Regions from separate parts of the Streptomyces sp. NPDC017991 genome, predicted to be linked through region 1. Evidence: riboswitches for the same ligand, from Rfam matches in the RefSeq annotation. Region 1 holds a riboswitch; the other holds the start of a gene.
What was found. A riboswitch is a leader RNA that binds a small molecule or an ion and turns the genes downstream of it on or off. The one in region 1 is predicted to bind S-adenosylmethionine.
Positions count from the first base shown of each region.

Region 1 (3,658 bases):
GATACGGAACGACGGGACCGTACGGCGGCCGAAGTGCGCGGCCTCGTTGCAGCGGGCCGACACCTGGATCCGTACGCCTGCACGGCCGGTGCTCACATAGTCCAGCGTGGCGATGGCCTTCGATATGTGGAACGGCTCCGTGTGCGTGGCCACCACGGTAGGCAGCAGTCCTATGTGGCTGGTCAGCGGCGCGACCCGGGCGGCGATGAGGACGGCGTCGAGCCGGCCGCGGACCTGGTCGGTCCGTCCGTCGGGCTCGGTGAAGTGCGAGGACTGGAGGCCGAGGGCGTCCTCGATGGTCACGAAGTCGAGCAGACCCCGTTCGGCCTCGGTGACGAGGTCCGTCCAGTAACCGGCGGTGAGCAGGTCCCGGGGGCGGGCCACCGGGTCGCGCCACGCGGCGGGGTGCCAGCCGGCTCCGTCGAGCGCTACGGCGAGACGCAGGGCGGGGGTAGAGGGCAGGGCGGGGGAAGTGGGCAGGGCAGAAGGAGGTACTGACGACACGACGGGGGTGCCTTCCTGATCGACCGTGGAGGAAGCCGGCCCTCACCGGAGGAGGGCGGGGCCGCGGAGGTACGGGTCAGGGACGACAGAGCGCGCCGGCGACACGCAGCAGGTCGATGTGCTGCCGCGAGTACAGGCGGACGCGGCGGCGCGGAGTGAGCTTGGGGACACGGAGGCGGGGTACGGGGCGCGGTCGCACGTGCGTCACCTCCGTCCTGCGGCTCGTCTGCTCGTCGACGCTCACAACAGTACGGCTGTTCCTTTTCTTCCGGCAGTCCGAAATTGATCTCGGCGGTTCCCTGGGCGAACGGTGCGTTGTCGGGTGCGGGTCGGTGAGGGCTGAGCGCGCAGTTCCCCGCGCCCCTGGGGGGCGAGGGCGAAGCCCCGCCTTCAAGGGGCGCGGGGAACTGCGCGGCCGGCCCCCACCGACCCGCACGGGACACTGCCCACCTGTTGAGACGTCGTCTCGGCGTCTTGACGACCTCACTCAGCGCGCCGACACTTGCGGGGACGGTCACGATTGTCAGCGCCCGTCGGACGAGGTCCTCCTCCGTCCGTGCGGTCATCGGCCCCGGCCCGCTGACAGGCAACCCTTCCACCGCGACGGGGTGCCCCGGGTGACGACCGGGTTCCGCCGGTGCGGCGGGACAAGCGTGGTCTCGCCTCGTGCGAGCCCCGACCGGGACGGGTGGGAATTGCCCAGGAACGGCTTGACGAGGCGACTGCACATCGATCTGTTGCGCGTCTCCAGCGCTTACTAGTTCGCTGCCGGTTCACCCGGTCCCTGCGGTCCGCCCGATCCGGACCGTCGGCCCGTGGACCCGCCGGACGTGCACGACACAGCGCAGTCACTCCGTTTCGCCACTGGTGCCCACAAGGCGGCCAGGGCTTCCGCGATTCCCTCTGGAGAGCCATGCCCGAGACAGTTTCCCGCGGTTCGAGCACAGGTACCTTCGCGACGGCCGCACGTACGGCCGTCACCGGCACGCCCGCCTGCGGCACGGTCGCACCGAGCGCGACCGCACGTCCGCACCGCTTCCGCGGCCGCATAGGTGTCGGCCTGGCCGGCGGCTTCTACCCGGCGCCGCACCGCTATCAGCTGTATCTGTCCGAAGGCTGTCAGCGTTCGCTGCGCGTCTCGATCACCCTCGCCCTGCTGGGACTTGAGGACTCGACTGCCACCACCGTGCTGACCCGCCCCGCCGAGACGCCCGATGCCTTCGCCTCGCTGCGCCGGGCCTACGAGGCGACCTGGCACCACTACGACGGCCCGCTCACCGCGCCCGCGCTGTGCGACCGGTGGAGCGGACGCGTCGTCAGCAACCACACGCCCGACATCCTGCGCGACCTCGCCGACCTTGCCGGACTCCGGGACGAGGAGGCGTCCGGCCCGCCCGCGCTGCGTCCACCGGCCCTCGCCGCCGAGATCGACGCGCTGCGTGAACTCCTCGCCCGGGACGTCACACCGACCTCCCAGCCCCCTGCCCGGGCGGCGACACTGACCCTGCTCGATCATCAACTGGCCTCCAGCCCCTATGTATTGGGGGGTGCGATCACGGCCGCGGACGTGGATCTCTGGGTGGCGCTCACCCACCCGGACACGAATGACGGCGCCCGGTCCGCGTACCCCCACCTGGATCGGTACGTCCGGCGCCTCGGCCTGCACCCGGCCTTCCGGGGCAGTGGGCGGACGGCGCTCTAGAAGGCTGCCGGGCGTCATTGCGAACGCGGTGTTTCCGTTCTGCGAACAGGGGGCCCGAGCCGACGACACGCCTCCTCCGCCGGTGTGAGCATGTGCGCATGATCAAGGGAGAAGTCAGGGAAGAAGCCCGCAAGGAGACCGGGGAAGAGACTCGGGCCGCCCGGCGGGCACCGGTGGTCCGCTGGGTGACCGAGGAGTGGGACGCCCCGGCCCCGGCCCGGCTGCGGGAGCAGATGTCCGCCGAACTGGCCCCGCGCTACGCGCCGGTCGAGCACCGGCGCGTACGTGCGCCGCAGCCCGCCGCCGAGGAGATCGTCGTCACCTGGGTCGCCTACGCCGACGACGTGCCCGTGGCCACCGCCTCGCTGCGCAGGCTGCCCGACCGGCACGAGGTGAAGCGGGTGTTCGTGCACGGCGACCACCGCGGCCGGGGTCTGGCGCGAGCGGCCCTCGCGGCGGTGGAGTCGACCGCGCTGAGTCTCGGCGTCGACCGGCTGTGGCTGCAGACGGGCGCGCTCCAGCCGGAGGCCCGGGCACTCTATGCGCGGGAGGGCTGGCAGGAGGTGCGGCCGTACGCCCCGTACGACCGCAATCCGTTCAGCGTCTGCTTCACCAAGGCACTCACGAAGCCGGCGGAGACGCCACAATCACGCTGACTGCTGGCTCCTGGCTCCTGACCTTGGATGGGCCCGCAACGGCCCCTCAGGCAGGGCGGATCACACTGTGGATCGCCGCCTCGCCGGCCCAGTAGATCGACTCTTCGCGGATGGCGACGCCCGGGCTCGGTGCGTGGATCATCATGCCGTTGCCCGTGGCGATGCCGACGTGTCCGACCTGTCCGCTGAAGAGAACCAGGTCACCGGGTCGGATGTCCGCGACGGGGACCATCGTGCCGGCGGTCGCCTGGTCCTGGACGGAACGCGGGAGCACGACTCCGGCGACCTTCCAGGCGGCCTGCGTGAGACTGGAGCAGTCGTACGAGCCCGGTCCCATCGCGCCCCATACGCACGGCTTGCCGATCTGAGCGCGTGCGAAGTCGACGGCCCTGGCGCCCTGTCCGCCGTACCCGGGGTCGGGCGCGGCATAGGTGGGCGTGCCATAGGCGGGCGTCGCATAGGCGGGGGCGGGCGCTCCGTATGCGGGGTTGGCCGCATTCTGCATGTCGAGGGCGACTCCCGTGGCGATGGGCGTGCTCGCGTCGACGTACATGCTTGTGTCGGTCTGCTGGGCACCGGTGTACGGGGCACCGGCGTACTGGTCGACCCCGAGGTACACGCCGTTGCCGATGCTCTGGTCGGCGACGGCACCCGCTCCCGCGGCGGGTATGCCGGGTATGCCGGCGTAGGTAGCCGTTCCGGCGTACATGTCCGTGCCGGCGCGCATGTCCGTACCGACGGCCGGCTGCTGCCACGCGTCCAGGCCGGTCGCGGGCGCGCGATAGTTCTGCGTCTG
Region 1 is NZ_JBIRGP010000011.1:64,181-67,838, reverse strand. Features, by position in the region: gene ACH4DZ_RS29330 (LLM class flavin-dependent oxidoreductase) at 1-504, opposite strand, end outside; gene ACH4DZ_RS29325 (putative leader peptide) at 581-748, opposite strand; SAM riboswitch class IV at 1,017-1,164, shown strand; gene ACH4DZ_RS29320 (glutathione S-transferase family protein) at 1,418-2,206, shown strand; gene ACH4DZ_RS29315 (GNAT family N-acetyltransferase) at 2,305-2,862, shown strand; gene ACH4DZ_RS29310 (C40 family peptidase) at 2,909-3,658, opposite strand, start outside.

Region 2 (3,658 bases), on a different contig from region 1:
TGCGGGGCGAGGCGACCGACGCGCAGATCGCCGGGTTCGCGGTGGCCCTGCGGGCCAAGGGCGAGACCGTCGAGGAGATCTCCGGCATGGTGCGCACGATGTACGCGCACGCCAACGTGATCGAGGTGCCGGGCGACACCGTCGACATCGTCGGCACCGGCGGGGACGGGGCGAAGACCGTCAACATCTCGACGATGTCGGCCGTCGTCATCGCCGGTACGGGTGCCAAGGTCGTCAAGCACGGCAACCGCGCCGCGTCCTCCGCGTCCGGCGCCTCGGACGTCCTCGAAAAGCTCGGCGTCAACCTGGAGCTGACCCCGCGACGGGTGGCCGAGGTGGCCGAGGAGGCCGGGATCACCTTCTGCTTCGCGGTGAAGTTCCATCCGGCGCTGCGGCACGTGGCGGCGGCGCGCGGGCAGCTGGGGATCCGGACGACCTTCAACTTCCTCGGCCCGCTCACCAACCCGGCCCGGGTGAAGGCCCAGGCGGTCGGGGTCGCGCACGCGCCCATGGCGCCCATCGTGGCCGGGGTCCTCGCCGAGCGCGGCAACTCCTCGCTGGTCTTCCGCGGCGACGACGGTCTCGACGAGCTGACCACCACGGCCACGTCCCGGGTGTGGGTCGTCCGGGACGGCAAGGTGCGCGAGGAGGCCTTCGACCCGCGGGACGTGGGGATCGAGCTGGTGCCGGTGGAGGCGCTGCGGGGGGCTGACGCGTCGTACAACGCGGATGTCGCGCGACGGCTGCTGGGGGGTGAGCGGGGGCCCGTGCGGGACGCCGTGCTGCTCAACTCGGCGGCGGCGCTGGTGGCGCTCTCGCCGGGGCCTGGATCGCTCGCCGAGCAGATCCGCGGCGGGATGGCTCGTGCCGCGGAGGCCATCGATTCCGGGGCGGCGCTCCGGACGCTGGAGCGGTGGGTGACGGCGACCCAGGCGTAGTCGGTCGTCAGCGGCCCCGGTGGGGGCGGGCCTCAACGATTGCGCAGTCCCCCGCGCCCCTAGGTACCCAGGGGCGCGGGGAACTGCGCAGCGGGGGGCGGGGGCGGAGCCCCCAGGCGGTGACCGGTGCCCCCGCCGTTCCGCGATGCGGACAGCGGGTTGCGTCGGCGTGATCGTGTGGCAAGATGCTGGCAGGTCATGAGTGACAGTCAACAGGCCCCGGCCGACTGTCCGGCAACCCTCCGTCCGTGGCGGGGTGCCCCGGGTGAAGACCAGGTCGTAGGCAGTGAGGTCTACGGCAAGCGCGGACCCCTCACCGCTCGCTGGAGCGGACACACCAGGGGTCCTGGTCGTTCGAGGGAGCCTTTCATGAGCAAGCGAATGCGATAGGGCGCCGAGCCCCACTTCCGCGTACCCCTTTCACCTTTCCTGTGCCGGGCCATGCCCGCCCGCACAGTGATTTCGCCTGCCTCTCACAGGAGCTCGCCATGTCTGTCTCCACCGCTGCCGCCGACCGGTCCGCCCACTGTGACACCGACGCCTCGGGGTCCCTGCCCGTGCTGGGCCGAGACGTCACCGTTCCGCTCGTGACCGGCGGCGAGGTCACCTACGCCGCGCTCGACTACGCCGCCAGCGCCCCCGCCCTCCAGCGGGTCTGGGACGACGTGGCCGCGTACGCCCCGTACTACGGCAGCGTGCACCGCGGGGCCGGATATCTGTCCCAGCTCTCCACCGACCTCTTCGAGAACGCCCGCAGGACCGTGGGCGAGTTCCTCGACTGCCGCGCCGACGACGAGGTCGTCTTCACCCGGTCCACCACCGACTCGCTGAACCTCCTCGCCGCCGCCCTGCCCGCCGACTGCCAGGTCTTCGTCTTCGAGACCGAACACCACGCCTCGCTGCTGCCGTGGCAGGACGCCCGCGTCACCTACCTCAACGCCCCGCGCACCCCGGGCGAGGCCGTCGCGACGCTGGAGCGGGCCCTCGCCGACCGCGACCCGTACGGTCCGGCCCTCGTGTGCGTCACGGGCGCCTCGAACGTCACCGGCGAACTGTGGCCCGTACGGGAACTGGCCGCCGCCGCCCACGCCCACGGCGCCCGGATCGTGCTCGACGCGGCCCAGCTCGCGCCCCACCACCCCGTCTCCGTACAGGAGTTGGACGTGGACTGGGTCGCGTTCTCCGGCCACAAGCTGTACGCGCCGTTCGGCTCGGGTGTGCTCGCGGGACGCTTCGACTGGCTGCGCGAGGCCGACCCGTACCTCGCCGGTGGCGGTGCCTCGCGGAAGGTGTCACGGCGTACGGACGGCGGGGTGGACGTGGAGTGGCACGAGAGCGCCGCACGGCACGAGGCCGGGTCGCCCAACGTCATCGGCGCCTACTCCATCGCCTCCGCCTGCAAGGCCCTCACCGAGGCCGGCTTCGACACGCTCGTCGCCCGTGAGCAGCAGCTCGTCGCCACCGTCCGGCAGGGTCTCGCCGAGGTGCCCGAGGTCCGGGTGCTCTCGCTCTTCGGCGACGACGCCCCGCGCGTCGGCGTCATCTCGTTCGTCGTCGACGGCTGGAACAGCTCGCACTTCGCCGCCGCGCTCTCCGCCGAGTACGGCATCGGCGTCCGCGACGGCCTCTTCTGCGCCCACCCGCTGGTCCGTACGCTCCTCGGCAGCGACCCGCAGTCCCAGGGCGAGTGCGGCGCCCCCGAGGCCGCCCCCGGCGAGAAGTCCCTGAACGCCATCCGCGTCAGCTTCGGCGTCGGCACCCCCGACGAGCACGTGGAGCGTTTCGTGGGAGCGGTCAAGGAACTCGTGGCGAACGGCGCCAGCTGGAACTACCGCACGGAGAACGGCCGCTGCGTCCCGGCGGCCTGAAGGGCTCCGACACGCAACCCGACCCCCGTACCGCGCGCCCCGGAGGGCCTAGGGCGTTTCTTTTGGATCAGGTCGGATCAGGCCGCGGTGTCCGGTGCGGTGCATCGCAAGGCGGAGCATGATCCGCGTACTGGGCGTACTCGGGTCGTGCGACAACGCCGCGAGGTGCTGTGCCGGGCGCCGCGGACCCGGGCTGATCCAAAAGAAACGCCCTAGTTGTCGCCCCCGATGGCGAACGCGGCCTCCAGGTCGTGCTGCGAGTACGTCCGGAACGCCACATGCGTGTCCGTCCCCTCGACCCCCGGAATCTTGCTGATCATGCCGGGAATGACATCCGCCAGATCGTCATGGGCCTTCACCCGGACCATGGCGATCAAGTCGTACGTCCCGGTCACGGAGAACACCTCGCTGACGCTGTCCAGCGCTGCGATCGACTCGGCGATCTCGGGAATCCGGTCCACGCTGGTCTTGATGAGCACGATCGCGGTGATCACGGCTGGTTTTCTCCCTCGGTGGCCGTCGCTGGGGATTTCACTCTAGCCGGACGCCCGTACCGCACCCACGCGTAGAGGAACCCGGCGGAGAAGCCCAGCAGGTGCGCCAGATAGGCGACCCCCGGGCCCTGCGACGCGCGCCCCGCGGCCAGCCACTGCAGGGACACCCAGAACGGCAGCACCACCCACGCGGGAAACCGCAGCGGAAGGAAGAAGAGGAACGGGAAGAGACTGGTCACCCGTGCTTTGGGGAACAGGTACAGAAACGCGCCGAGGACCGCGGAGATCGCCCCCGACGCGCCGACGAGGGTCTGCGCCGAGTCGGCGTGGACGCCCGCGTAGCCCAGCAGGGCGAGGT
Region 2 is NZ_JBIRGP010000005.1:266,595-270,252, reverse strand. Features, by position in the region: gene trpD (anthranilate phosphoribosyltransferase) at 1-938, shown strand, start outside; SAM riboswitch class IV at 1,133-1,249, shown strand; gene ACH4DZ_RS17500 (aminotransferase class V-fold PLP-dependent enzyme) at 1,427-2,806, shown strand; gene ACH4DZ_RS17495 (Lrp/AsnC family transcriptional regulator) at 3,019-3,300, opposite strand; gene ACH4DZ_RS17490 (rhomboid family intramembrane serine protease) at 3,297-3,658, opposite strand, start outside.
Region 2: it holds a riboswitch for S-adenosylmethionine, as region 1 does, so the genes downstream of both, ACH4DZ_RS17500 (aminotransferase class V-fold PLP-dependent enzyme) here and ACH4DZ_RS29320 (glutathione S-transferase family protein) in region 1, are expected to answer to the same signal.